DNA from 2 places in the Microbacterium sp. KHB019 genome. Region 1 is predicted to be linked to the other one. Evidence: predicted binding sites of a transcription regulator. Region 1 holds the regulator's gene; the other holds the start of a gene.
What was found. The regulator HrcA, encoded in region 1, represses chaperone genes, less so after heat shock. The targets are predictions, from matches to a motif close to TTNGCACTCGNNNNNNNCGAGTGCNAA.

Region 1 (6,964 bases):
CGTGATCTACGAGGTCACGACCGACACGGGTGAGACCGTCACCGTCACGAACCCGAGCGAGTACCCGGACGGGCGAGTCGCTTCGGTCTCGGAGCCGATGGTGAAGACCGCGATCCTGCTGCCCAAGGACTATGTCGGCACCGTGATGGAACTGTGCCAGTCGCGTCGCGGGTCGCTGCTCGGGATGGAGTACTTCTCCGAGGAGCGCGTCGAGCTGCGGTACATGATGCCTCTGGGCGAGATCGTGTTCGACTTCTTCGACCACCTGAAGTCCAAGACGCAGGGCTACGCGAGCCTCGACTACGAGCCCGCAGGTCAGCAGGCTGCTGATCTGGTGAAGGTGGACGTCCTGCTGCAGGGCGACAAGGTCGACGCGTTCAGCGCGATCGTGCACCGCGACAAGGCCTACGCGTACGGCACTCTGATGACCGAGCGGCTGCGCAAGCTCATCCCTCGGCAGAACTTCGAGGTGCCGATCCAGGCCGCCATCGGCGCTCGGATCATCGCCCGCGAGACCATCCGCGCGCTCCGCAAGGACGTGCTCGCCAAGTGCTACGGCGGTGACATCAGCCGTAAGCGGAAGCTCCTCGAGAAGCAGAAGGAGGGCAAGAAGCGGATGAAGATGGTCGGTCGCGTCGAGGTCCCTCAGGAGGCGTTCATCGCAGCGCTCTCGGGCGACGTCGACGGCAAGGACAAGAAGTAGGGCGCGCCCCGTCCGGGGCGGCGTTCAGGTAACGCAAGTAGTCTGGATCTCATGCGGCGCGGGACTTTCCGAGACGACACGGTCGACTATGCGGCCGTCGGGGCAACGCATGCCCCTGACCTGATGCAGTATCCGCCGGAGCGCAGCATCCCGGCCGAGGAGACCTGGCGACTGGGCAGCGGCGAGGAGCGATTCCGCACCGCCGGCGACGCCCTCCTGTCGTGGACGGCGCAGCGTGCGGCGGGCCTGTCGGTCGAAGACGTGCGACCCGCGTCGGGTCCGGCATACTCCGGTGTCGACTTCGACGCCGAGGGGAATCCGATCGCCCCCAGCAGGCGCGAAGTCGAACAGCGCTTCGACGCCGAGGGCACACCGTTCGCCGGCCCTGGCATGACCCTGCATCTGCGCGGCAGGATCTCCGGAATGCGCGCCGACGCGGAGCTGCGGGTGATCTCGGTCACGGAGGAAGCACGACGCATCGGCCTCGTGCTCGGAACCGTCGGCGGTTCGGTCGTGAGCGGCGAAGAGCTGTTCGACATCGCGTGGCATGAGGACACGGACGAGGTCTGGTTCACCGTTCGCGCCTTCGACGCGCCGAACTCCGTGACATACCGATTCCTGCCCTGGCTCATCAAGCGGCGCCGCAAGGAGCTGTTCGCACGCTATCTGCGTGCGATCTCTCCGCTGTACGCGACTCCGCTCTGATGGCCGGACCACTTCCGATCGGGGATCCGGCGCCGGTCGACGGCCGACTTCCGGTGGACCTCCCCGTCGACGCGAGCGTGCCGTTCTCGGCTTACCTGCATGTGCCGTTCTGCCGGGTCCGCTGCGGATACTGCGACTTCAACACCTACACGTCCAGTGAGCTGCGAGGAGCTCGGCAGGACGATTACGCGGATACTCTCGCAGCCGAGATCGACCTCGCACATCGGGTGCTCGGGGAGGCCGGTGCGCTGCGCCCCATGGACACGGTGTTCTTCGGCGGCGGGACGCCGACTCTTCTGCCCCCGGGGGACCTCGCTCGGATGCTTGATGCCGCGGTCTCGGCGTTCGGCATCGCCCAGGGCGCAGAGGTGACGGTCGAGGCGAATCCCGACACGGTGACGCCGGCAGTCGCCAGGACGCTGGCGGATGCCGGTGTCACGCGGCTCTCGGTCGGGATGCAGTCGGCCGTGCCGCACGTGCTCGCCGCGCTCGACCGCACCCACCAGCCGGGCAACGTGCGCACGGCGGTGGATGCCGCGAAGGATGCTGGTCTCGCCGTCAGCGTGGACCTCATCTACGGGGCGCCCGGCGAGTCACTCGCCGACTGGGAGGCGTCATTGGATGCCGCGACCGTGCTCGAGTCCGATCACATCTCGGCGTACGCGCTCATCATCGAGGACGGCACCAAGCTCGCCAGGCAGATCCGCCGCGGCGAGGTGCCGGCGCCGGACGACGATCTGCAGGCGGACATGTACGAGCTGGCCGACGAGCGGCTGGCAGCCGCCGGGTTCGACTGGTACGAGGTCAGCAACTGGGCGCGCACCGTCGACCAGCGCTCGCGCCACAACCTGGCGTACTGGCGGGGGAGCGACTGGTGGGGCTTCGGTCCTGGTGCCCACAGCCACGTCGCAGGACTCCGCTGGTGGAACGTCAAGCACCCCGCGGCATATGCTCAGCGGCTCGCGGCATCCGAATCACCTGCGGCGGGCACCGAGCGGCCAGATGCCCTGTCGCACCTGCTGGAGCGCGTACTGCTGGAGACACGACTCTCGGACGGCATGGCGATCGTCGATCTCCCGGAGGCGAATCGCACACGCGTGGCCGGCCTCATAGCCGACGGGCTCGTGGATGCGGGCGCGGCCATCTCGGGCCGGATCCGGTTGACCCTGAAGGGGCGGCTTCTCGCCGACGCCGTCGTCCGTGAGCTCACCGACTAGGGGAGTAGATCGAGGCTCTCCATCCGCCGCTGCGCCACGGTCTCGGTGCGCGCATCGAACAGGCGGGTGAGGCGGTCGGAGCCGAACGGCTCCCACCCCGGGTCGCCGGACGCGATGAATCGCGTCCACGCGCCGTTCATCTCCAGGCCGAGCGCGCGCGGCGGCTCGAGTCCGGCCATCCGCACGGAGTCCGGGTCGTGCGCTCTCTGAAACACGAAGCCGAGCTCCATGGCGTGCGCCGCTCGCAGGTCGCGGACGGGGCTCCGCCACGCGAACTCGTACACATGGGTCGGCGCCGAGCGGGCGAGCGCCACGCGTGTGGCGGGCGCGCGCAGCAGGAAGTCCGTCGCGATCTGACCGAAGATCTCGCCGGTCGACGCCTCCGGCCATTCGGCGCGGTACGCACGCTCCGCGCGCCCTGGGATGCGGAGAGCCAGCCGGGCGATCAGCAGCTTCGTGCGGGTGATCCCGTCGAGCGCCTCCGGCGGAAACCAGAGTCGGTACTCGTCGGTGTTCGTGCCGATGAGCAGCGGCGTCTCGATCTCGGGGAGCACCTCGTGCGGTGAGCGAGGAAGCGAATCCGGGTCGAGGGCGAGTTGGAAGCCGGGAGCGCCGCCCATCGGCGAGGCTCCGGCCGACTGGACGCGGCGAGCTTCGAGCAGCCGATCAGAGGTCGTGGCGGCGAATGCCGCTCTGGTCGTGGCGATGCCGAGGCGCCGAGCGAGCTGCGCTGTGACGCGACCGGCCTTCGATGCGCTCTGCGCCTGAAGCGGACCGGACTGGATGATCGCACGACGGACGAGCGGACGGCTGTCGTCGCGGGCGAGCAGGGCCGCGACGAGACTGCCGCCCGCTGATTCGCCCATCAGAGTGACCTGCGCCGGTGACCCGCCGAAGGCTGCGATCTCACGGCTCACCCAGGCGAGCGCGGCCGCGGCATCCTGCAGGCCGAGATTGCGCGGAGCATCATCCAGCACCGAGAACCCTTCGGAGCCGAGCCGGTAGTTGATCGACACGAACACGATCCCTGCGCGCGCGAACGCCGCGCCGTCGTAGGTGGGCAGGGCCGCGGCTCCTCGCTCGAAGGCACCGCCGTGGATCCAGAGCACGACGGGCGCACCGTCGGCCTTCTCTGGTGCCCAGACGTTCGCCGTGAGGACGTCATCGCCGTTGATCCGCACCGTGCCGAGCAGTTCGCCGATGGCGCCGGCGTAGGGGAGCTGCGGCGCCGTCGGGCCGAACGCGGTCGCCTCGCGCACGCCGATCCAAGATGCCGCGGGCTGCGGCTCACGGAAGCGGTTCTCGCCGAACGGGGGCGCGGCGTACGGAATGCCGAGGAATCGGCGGACGCCATCGCTCGTCGTGCCGCGAAGGGTACCGGTGCTGATCGTCGCGGTCGCGGTGTCGCTCATGGCGTCATGATAGGGGGCTGGCGCGCCTCTGACGCGGGCTCGCAGACGTCCTTCATGCTGAGACGATAGAATTGGCACTCTGAGTATTCGAGTGCCAGAGAGGAGTGCGTGATGGTCAGCGAACGTGGGCTTCAAGTGCTCCGCGCGATCGTGCAGGACTACGTCGAGACGCACGAGCCCGTCGGCAGCAAGTCGATCGTCGACAGGCACTCCTTCGGCGTCTCGGCCGCGACGATCCGCAACGACATGGCGCTCCTCGAGGATGAGGAGCTCATCACCGCGCCGCACACGTCATCCGGTCGTGTGCCGACGGACAAGGGCTACCGCGTCTTCGTCAACCATCTCGCGCAGCTGCGGCCGCTCTCCGGCGCGCAGCGCAGCGCGATCGAGTCCTTCCTCGCCGATCCAGCCGATCTCGACGACCTTATGGTGCGAACCGTCCGGGTGCTCACACAGCTGACGGGGCAGGTCGCGCTGGCCCAGTACCCCTCGTTCGCGAGGGCGAACCTCACGCACATCGAGCTCGTCCAGCTCGCCCCGAACCGCGTTCTCGTCGTGCTCGTCACCGACGCCGGCGGAGTCTCCCAGCGGATCGCCGTCCTGCCCGTCGACATCGACGACACGGATGTCGCCCTGCTCCGAGCCCGGCTGTCGGCGCTTCTGACCGGACAGACGGTTCGCGAGGCGACCGATCGGGTGCAGGCGCTCCTCGACGGGCCGGATGGCACAGCCACAGACAAGGCGATCCGACAGCTCGCCGGCATCATCGGCGAGGAGCTCGCCGAGTTCCGGCAGGAGCGTCTGGTGATGGCGGGCGCTGCGACTCTCGCCCGCCGGGAGCAGGACTTCCGCGGCAGCATCCATCCTCTGCTCGAGGCGATCGAGGAACAGGTGACGCTGCTGCGTCTCATGAGCGAGATGGTGACGGACGAACACGGACTGGCGGCCAGCATCGGCGCCGAGAACGAGGCGTTCGGCCTGCCGGAGGCATCCATCGTCGCCAGCAACTACCTCGCGCCCGGCGGCACCGCACGCGTCGGCGTGATGGGGCCGACGCGCATGGACTACCCGAGCAATCTCGCGGCAGCGCGGGCGGTGGCCCGCTACCTGTCGCGACTGCTCGACGAAGACGAGGCGAGCCGCTGACCGGCTCCCGACAGAAGCACGCACACGCAGGAAGGTGATTGTGGCGGACCACTATGAGGTCCTCGGAGTGTCACGTGACGCATCGACGGACGAGATCAAGAAGGCGTACCGCAAGCTCGCACGCCAACTCCACCCCGACGTGAATCCGGGTGAGGACGCGGCCGAACGGTTCAAGCTCGTGACGCACGCCTATGACGTGCTCAGCGACGAGGACTCCCGTCGCCGTTACGACATGGGCGGTGGAGACGGCGCAGCGGGCGGCGACTTCGGAGGATTCGGTGGTTTCGGCGACATCTTCGAGACGTTCTTCGGTGCCGCTCAAGGCGGCGGACGCGGTGGTCGTCCGCGCTCGCGCAGGGAACGAGGACAGGACGCGCTGGTCCGCGTCACGCTGGACCTCGGCGACGTCGTCTTCGGAGCGCATCGCGACATCGAGGTCGACACCGCTGTGCTGTGTCAGACCTGTCAGGGATCGTGCACGCAGCCGGGCACTCAGCCGGTGACGTGCGACATCTGCGGCGGCACAGGGCACGTGCAGCGTCAGGTTCGCAGCCTTCTCGGCAACGTCGTGACCTCGCAGCCGTGCGGCAGCTGCCAGGGCTACGGCACGGTCATCCCGCACCCCTGCGGCACATGCAACGGCCAGGGCCGGGTGCGCTCGCGCCGCACCGTCTCGCTCGACATCCCCGCGGGCGTCGAGACCGGACTCCGTCTGCAGCTGCCCGGATCGGGCGAGGTCGGTCAGGCCGGCGGCCCGAACGGCGACCTCTACGTCGAGGTGACGGTCTCACCGCATGCGGCGTTCAGCCGTGACGGCGACGACCTGCTCGCGACGCTCGAGGTGTCGATGGCTGATGCGATCCTCGGCACCGAGACGGCGATCGACGGACTGGACGGCAAGGTCGATCTGGAGATCCGACCCGGCGTGCAGTCCGGGGACGTGCTGACGATCAAGGGCCGCGGCATCACGCCGCTGCGCGGGAATCAGCGCGGAGACCTGCGGGTCGGGGTGCAGGTCGTCACGCCGACGAAGCTCGATTCGGCGCAGCGCGCGCTCATCGAGGACTTCGCAAAGAAGCAGAAGGCGCCCGATCCGCAGCTCGCCCAGTTCCAGCAGGGACTGTTCTCGAAGCTGCGCGATCGCTTCAAGCACTGACCGTCTCGCACTGACCGTCCCGGCCGATCGGAGTTCCTGTGGCACTGCACTTCCTCGTCGAGAGCTGCTCTGACGCCGCGGTCGGCGACATCGTCGAACTCGTCGGCGCCGAGGCGAAGCACGCGGCGGTGGTGCGACGTGTGCGCGTGGGGGAGTCCGTCACGCTCGGCGACGGTCGCGGCGTCTGGCTCGAGGGCGAGGTGCGGGATGCATCCCCGTCCCGCGTCGAGGTCGCGATCACGTCGCGCTCCGCGGCGGATGAGCCGGCTGTTCGGCTCGTCCTCGTCCAGGCGCTCGCGAAAGGCGACCGCGACGAGCTCGCGGTGCAGGCGGCGTGCGAGCTCGGGGTCGACGAGATCGTGCCGTGGCAGGCGTCCAGGAGCGTGTCGCGCTGGGAGGGTCCCAAGGCAGTCAAAGGCCGGGAGCGCTGGGCGACGATCGTGCGGGAGGCGGCGAAGCAGGCGCACCGCACCTGGGTCCCTTCGGTCTCAGAGCCCGTTTCGACGGCGCAGCTGATCGCCCGTGCCGGCGACCAGCGGATGCTGGTGCTGGACCCCTCCGCGACGAATCGGCTGTCGGCGGTCACGGCCCAGGGCGATGCGGCACAGGACGATGCAGCACAGGA
Region 2 (6,964 bases), 960 kb from region 1:
TGCTCTTGCCCTGCTTGAACTCGCCGACCACGATGACCCTGATGCCGGGATCGAGCAGCCGATCCCGCGTCTGCTCGAGACGCTCGGCAAGATCGGCTCTGCCGGCGGACGCCGCGAGGCTGCCCACCTCGCGGACTGTTTCTGCGACCGATTCCCCAGCGGTGCGCACTTCCGGCACGTGCTCCCCCAATTGCTTGTGAGCTGACGAGGTGGTGCACCACCTCTGCTCCCCGTTTCGAGATCAGGCCAGAAGGCCTGGTCCCACTGCTGCCCCGTCCAGGTCGGGTGCGGCAGCCGGGTCATCTCCCCAGATGACGTCCGGATCCACTTCCCAGTCGGAAGAGTCGATGTTCTCGATCTCCGCAGTGAACATGTTCGTCCCCGCCGGGTCGGTGTCTGCTGCGGCATCCGTCCAGACGGTCGCATCGAAGACGGAGTCGTCGATCGGCTGCTCTGCCGATTCGCTGTCACCGTACATCTCTCACGACCTTCGGATCGGATTGTCTGCAGTGTACTGCTCTGCCCGGCCGCCTTCCAGAGGCAGCCAGGCAGAGCAGGCTCTGTGCCTCAGAAATCGACGTCGTTCATGTCTCCCGTAGGGCTGCCGACATTGATGTCGTCGACCGCCACGTCGACATCCAGCGAGTCGTCGACCATCGAGTTGTCCTGGAACGAGTCGTTCACGGACCAGGTGTCGGAGTTGTCCGTCATCGAGTTGTCCTGGAACGAGTCGTTCACCGACCAGTTGTCCGACAGATCGGTCATCGAGTTGTCGGAGTTGTCCGTCATCGAGTTGTCCGAGTTGTCGGAGTTGTCCTGGAACGAGTCGTTGATCGACCAGTTGTCCGAGAAGTCCTCGTTGAAGGAGTCCGTGTTCCAGGTGTTGCCGATCGACACATCGCCCACCGTGATGTTGGTGTTGATGTTCGTCAGCGACCCGTCTCCGCCGGCTGCGACGGATCCGTCCCCGGATGCCGTGATGCTGCTGTTCGCGATGACCTGGTTGACGTCGCCACCGGTGGTGTCGCCGCCGCCTCCACCCCCGCCGCCGTAGCCCAGGGTGGCGAGTCCGGCCGAGCCGGCCGCGCCGCTGGCTGCGGTGGAGATGTTCTGGTTCACGGACTGGTCGTTCAGCGTCGCCCTGGCGTCGATCGTCAGGTTTCCGCCCGCACCGGCCGCCCCCGCTGCACCCGCGATGTTCAGATCGTTGAATCCGGCGTTGAACTGCCGCGTGCCGACGCTGATCGAGTGATCGTTCAGCGTGGTGTTGCCGGAGTCGTGAACCGAGTTGTTCTGGAACGAGTCGTTGATCGAGTTGTCCGAGTTGTCCGAGTTGTCGGAGTTGTCGCTGTGGTCGGAGTTGTCCTGCCACCAGCTCGAGTTGTCGGAGTTGTCGGAGTTGTCGCTGTTGTCCGAATTGTCGGAGTTGTCCGAGTTGTCGGAGTTGTCGGAGTTGTCCGAGTTGTCGCTGTTGTCCGAGTTGTCGGTCGAGTTGTCGGAGTTGTCCGAGTTGTCGTCCGCCGAGTTGTCCGAGCTGTCGCTGTTGTCCGAGTTGTCCGAGTTGTCGGAGTTGTCCGTCCACGAGTTGTCGGAGTTGTCCGAGTTGTCGGAATTGTCCGTCGCGGAGTTGTCCGAATTGTCCGTGTTGCCGTTGCCGACGTCTTCGATACCCAGATTCCACTGAGCGCCGAGCAAGTTGGCGTTGTCCTGCACAGCCATGATGAGACCCCTTTATCCGTGTGAGTGCCGAGTGGCGCTTGATACGAGTCTGGAACTCACGGCAGCGCCGGGCATCGGGGAGCATCCCGCGCCGTATCGGGGAATGGTCGGGGGATCATCGGGGGCGCGGTGGGGGTCAGTAGGGGTCACCGGATACGACGAAGGTCCGGATGCTGAAGCATCCGGACCTTCGAAATTGAAAAGCGCGTCAGCGAACGACGACGGCGAGGACGTCGCGGGCCGACAGGACGAGGAACTCGTCTGCGCCGAACTTCACCTCGGTGCCGCCGTACTTGCTGTAGAGCACACGGTCGCCGACGGCGACGTCGAGCGGGACGCGGTTGCCGTTGTCATCGATGCGGCCGGGGCCGACGGCCACGACCTCGCCCTCCTGGGGCTTCTCCTTGGCGGTGTCGGGGATGACCAGGCCACTCGCGGTGGTCTGCTCGGCCTCGACCTGCTTGATGACGATGCGGTCTTCGAGCGGCTTGATGGAAACCGACACGGTCTACCTCTTCTTTCTTGACGCTGACACGAAAGACTTGTTCGCACTCTCAACCCGAGAGTGCTAATCACAGTGTAGGCGCTGGGTTGGCACTCATGCAACGCGAGTGCCAACCCTCCTCACACCCCTGTTGCCTGAATCAGCTTTCATATACGGTGATGCGCAAACCGATCAAGGAGGATCGATGACGTTGCAATCACCAACACGCATGCCTCGACGGCGTCTCACTGCCGCTCTCGTCACGGCGGGGCTCTCGCTGGCCGCACTGGTCGGGATTCCGGCCGCAGCCCAGGCGATCACGTGTCCGCCGGGATTCGAGAGTCTCCCCGGCTGCACGAATACCGAGGGTGGAGGCACCGACACCGGCGGCGGTGGCGCCGCATCGCCCGGCACGTGGTCGTCCGAGACGATCGCCGGCATGACCGTACGCCTCTACACGCCGACGACGCAGGCGGCTCTCCCCGCCGGCCGCGCACTGATGGTGAGCCTGCACGGCTGCGTGCAGACCTCGTCCGATATGCAGAACGCCGGCAACTGGGCTGCGACCGCGGAACAGTACGGGATGGTCGTGGCGCTCCCTTCCGCTCCGAACGGCGGAGTCCTGCTGGGCTGCTGGGACTACTACGACGCGAACCACTCCAGTTCGGCGCCATCACGCCACGACGACAACCTGCTCGATCTCGTCTCGGCGCTCACCGCACGCTCCGCGCTCGGGATCGACGCGGATCAGGTCTACATCTCCGGGCTGTCGTCCGGGGGCGGAGAGACGATGGTCATGGGATGCCTCGCGCCGACTGTCTTCGCCGGCATCGGGATCGACGCCGGACCGACGGTCGGCACGACGTCCGGTCAGATCGGCGCTGTCGCGGTGTCGAAGGCTCAGGGCACGGCGACCTGCAACGCGTTCGCGGGCACGGGATCCAGCGGATTCGCCACGCAGCTGACGTCGGTCGTCTACGGCAGCAGCGACACGACGGTGGCGACCGGCTACAACGCGTTGAACGCGCAGATCATGGCCGGTCTGTACGGTGCCGCATCGACGTCGTCGTTCTCACTCGCGGGTCTTCCTGGTGCGAACACGAACGGCACCGGCACCCTCTACTCCGACGGCGACGGCCCTCGGGTCTCGCTGATCCAGAACACCGGGCTCGGTCACGCGTGGCCGGCGGGTGCCGGCAGCGGCGGCAACTACATCTCGGCGAACAGCATCGACTACCCGGCGTACGTCACGGAGTTCTTCTTCGACAACAACCGCCGCGTCGACCGCGACGCGACGGATCCCGACCCCGACCCCACGCCGACGCCGGACCCCACGCCGACCCCCGATCCCACGCCTGATCCGGACGGCTGCTTCACGGCATCCAACGCGGATCACAAAGCCGCGGGGCGCGCGACGTCGTACGGCGTGAACCCGTACAACCCCTACTACGCGAAGGGCTCTCTCGCGTACATGGGGCAGGGCGACGCCACCGTCACCAGCCTCATGCAGACGGGCGACGCGTCGTTCGCGCTCGTCGCATCCTGCAGCTGACGCGACGATCTCCACCCGCTCGGTCGTTAGGCTGAGCGGGTGGAGATGTCCGAGCTGACCGCGCTGCTCACCCCCGACGGGCTTCGGCTGCTCGACGAGGTCGGGACGATCAGCACGACCTCCGAAGTGGCGCAGACCGTATCGCGGCTGCGCGCCGCTGGTCATTTCCCGGATCTCGTGTCCGCCGTCGTCGGCCAGGCGCATCTGCGTGCGAAGGGCGTCGCGAAGTTCGGTGCCTTCGCCGAGCGGATGCTGTTCACGAGGTCGGGCCTCGAGCAGGCTACGCGTCTGGGCGTGGCGGCCCGGCACGCCGGTCGCATGCGCCGCGCCGGCATCGAGAGCGTCGCGGACCTGGGTTGCGGGATCGGCGGCGACTCCCTCGCGTTCGCCGGCGCCGGGCTCAGCGTGCGGGCGGTGGATGCGGATGAGGTCACCGCGGCGATCGCCGCGTACAACCTCGCTCCGTTCGGGGAGGATGCCACTGTCCAGCACGGCACTGCGAAAGACTTCGTCGGCGCGAACTTCGCAGATGAGCACGAACTTCGCACGAATTCGGGCGATTCCTACGAAGAAACTGCGCTTCTGCGATGGAAGCGCACGGCGGTGTGGCTCGACCCCGCCCGCCGCACGGCTGGGCACAGCGAGACGCGCCGGGTCGCGGCATCCGACTACTCCCCCTCGCTCGGCTGGGCCTTCGATCTGGCGGAACGGATGCCCGTTGGCATCAAGCTCGGTCCAGCGCACGATCGCGATGCGCTCCCCGCGGACGCAGAGGCTCAGTGGGTCAGCGCGGACGGCAGCGTCGTCGAGCTGGTCGTGTGGTCCGGCGCCCTGGCGCGCGAGGGCGTGCGGCGATCGGCTCTGGTGATGCGCGGCGACGAGTCTCACGAGCTGACGGCGGGTGCGGACTCTGAAGATGCCGAGACCCGCGAGCTCGGCGCGTTCGTCCACGAACCGGACGGCGCCGTCATCCGTGCGCGCCTGATCGGCGATGTCGCCCGGAGCCTGGATGCCGGGATGCTCGACCCGAAGATCGCCTACCTCACCGGGGATGCCGCGGTGACGAGCCCGTTCGTGCAGTCGTTCAGGGTGCGCGAGGTCGCAGCGGCGAACCCCAAGTCGATCAACCAGATCCTGAAGGCGCACGGCGTCGGGACCCTGGAGATCAAGAAGCGCGGGATGGATGTCGACCCCGCGGCCTTCCGCAAGAAGCTGACCCTGCGCGGCACGGAGTCGGCGACGCTCATCCTCACGCGGGTCGGCGACAAGCGGATGGCGATCCTCGCCGACCGCGTCTGAGACCTACTCGCCGGTCTTGTCGTCGATCTCCGGATCGTCGCTGAAGAGGTCGTCGAACATCGGGTCGTCGCCGGAAGGATCGATCACATCCCCGGTCTCGGAGTCGACCGTGGTCGGCGCCGGATGACGGACGACCGTGAACTGCGGGCCGCGCATCTCCGTCTGCGAGAGGATGTAGTCCGTCGGCACACCGTCCACGGTGGTGCTCAGCGCGACGTCGACCCCGACGTCCTCCGCGCAGTCGTCCAAGACCTGGTCGTCGATGATGGCGATGATGCACAGGCCCTGGCCCGCCCAGTCGTACCAGATGTTCGTGTCGCCATCGCTGCCGATGATGCTGAGGTTCTCCGGCCTGTACCCGGCCGCCTCGATCTGCCTCAGCTGCGCGAGCTCAGCATCGGAGTACTGGGACTCCCAGTCCCAGTCGTCACTGGACTGGAGTTGGATGTACGGCACGAGCTCACCGTCGACGGTGCGCAGCACCGCGGCGGACAGGGATCGTCCGGCGTTCTCCTGCCCGTCGGGGACGGTGATCGAGGTGGATGGCCACCAGCCGTTCTTCTCGAGCTCCTCGTATGTCGTGCAGCTGCTCGAGGTGCGGTCGGACAGCGTGATGATGACGCACGTATCCTCGCCGTTCGAACGCTCGGCCCGCCAGACGACGGCGCCGTGCTGTTCGGCCATGGCGACGACCGTGCCCGGATCGTATTGCTTCTCGAGTTCTGCGCGTTGGTCGCCGTGAGCGGCGGTCAGCGCGAACGACCGCGCATCCCAGCCCCAGATCGCCCACCCGATGCCGAACCCGATCGCGAGGATTCCGGCGATGGATGCCGCGAGCACGGGCCAGCGGCGGCGAGCTGCGGCCGGAGCTTGTGTGGAGGCTTCGGCGCGCTCCGCGTGCTCAGCCCGTGGTTCCTGAGCCTGTCGAAGGGTCGTCTCGCTGCTGCGCTCCTCGCTCAACGACCCGAAGAGGTCTTCCTGCGGGTCGTCTTCCGGCGAGTCGTCTTCGTGCGGGTCGTTGAGCGGAGGCGGCGAAGTCGCCGCAGACGGCCGAAGCCGCCCCTCGAGCTCCTGCAAGCGCGCAAGCTCGTCCGCCGACAGGTCTCCGCCAGGGCCGTAGGCCTTGGCACGCAGCATCCGCAGCTCTGCGGAGGAGTCGGCGTCCGGCATCCTTTATCCCACTCTCTCGAGCTGCATCCCGGCCCAGATGAGCCAGCCCAGGCTGAAGAGCGTGGCTGCGAGGCCGAGCACCAGGGCCCAGGTCGAGATCGCCCGGCTCTCGACCGGCCGCCGCAGCGACATGATCGCGGCGATCACGGCGATGATCGCGAGCGGGATGCCCCACCCGACGAACCACGAGGCGACGAGCGCCACGATCGCGGCGACGAGGGCCCACGGAGCGAGACGACTGTTGTCGTCGGCGGAAGGCTCATCGTGCGGGGCCCACTGCACCGCCCCCATGCCCGCCGTGTCGGCCGGGCCGCTGGCGACCAGGGGTTCCGTGCTCACGGGTCCGGTGGGCATCTTCGTGTACTCACCGCGGGGGGCGCCAGGAACACGGGCGCGATCGGCCGGATGCTCGACCTCGGGGTGCGGAGGCTCGACCTGCGGCTGCTTCTGCGGTTCCAGGTCGCTCATGCGGCGCTCCCCTGGGTCTCGACGCGCTCGGCGACCTGGATCTCGGTGACGGGCAGCGTCGAGTCCGCACCGAACGCGAGCGTGGAGGGACGGCGTCCGGAGGCGATGAGATCGGCGGCGAGAGCGGCGATCATCGCGCCGTTGTCGGTGCACAGGCTCAGCGGCGGGATGCGCACCGTGACACCGGCGGACTCTGCACGCTGGATCGCGACCTCCCGGAGGCGCTTGTTGGCGATGACGCCTCCGCCGAGCAGCAGCCGCGGCACACCGCG

Region 2: a site for HrcA is predicted at 2,311-2,337, ahead of groES (co-chaperone GroES). Genes of this name have one in related genera too.

What each region holds. Positions count from the first base shown of each region.
Region 1 covers NZ_JBBDHF010000001.1:205,112-212,075, forward strand. The annotation lists gene lepA (translation elongation factor 4) at 1-703, shown strand, start outside; gene KHB019_RS01030 (DUF1990 family protein) at 755-1,408, shown strand; gene hemW (radical SAM family heme chaperone HemW) at 1,408-2,625, shown strand; gene KHB019_RS01040 (carboxylesterase/lipase family protein) at 2,622-4,037, opposite strand; gene hrcA (heat-inducible transcriptional repressor HrcA) at 4,149-5,183, shown strand; gene dnaJ (molecular chaperone DnaJ) at 5,224-6,339, shown strand; gene KHB019_RS01055 (16S rRNA (uracil(1498)-N(3))-methyltransferase) at 6,378-6,964, shown strand, end outside.
Region 2 covers NZ_JBBDHF010000001.1:1,161,843-1,168,806, forward strand. The annotation lists gene KHB019_RS05575 (dynamin family protein) at 1-127, opposite strand, end outside; gene KHB019_RS05580 (hypothetical protein) at 242-478, opposite strand; gene KHB019_RS05585 (hypothetical protein) at 568-1,719, opposite strand; gene groES (co-chaperone GroES) at 1,928-2,224, opposite strand; gene KHB019_RS05595 (extracellular catalytic domain type 1 short-chain-length polyhydroxyalkanoate depolymerase) at 2,433-3,755, shown strand; gene KHB019_RS05600 (class I SAM-dependent methyltransferase) at 3,795-5,054, shown strand; gene KHB019_RS05605 (hypothetical protein) at 5,058-6,224, opposite strand; gene KHB019_RS05610 (hypothetical protein) at 6,228-6,692, opposite strand; gene tsaD (tRNA (adenosine(37)-N6)-threonylcarbamoyltransferase complex transferase subunit TsaD) at 6,689-6,964, opposite strand, start outside.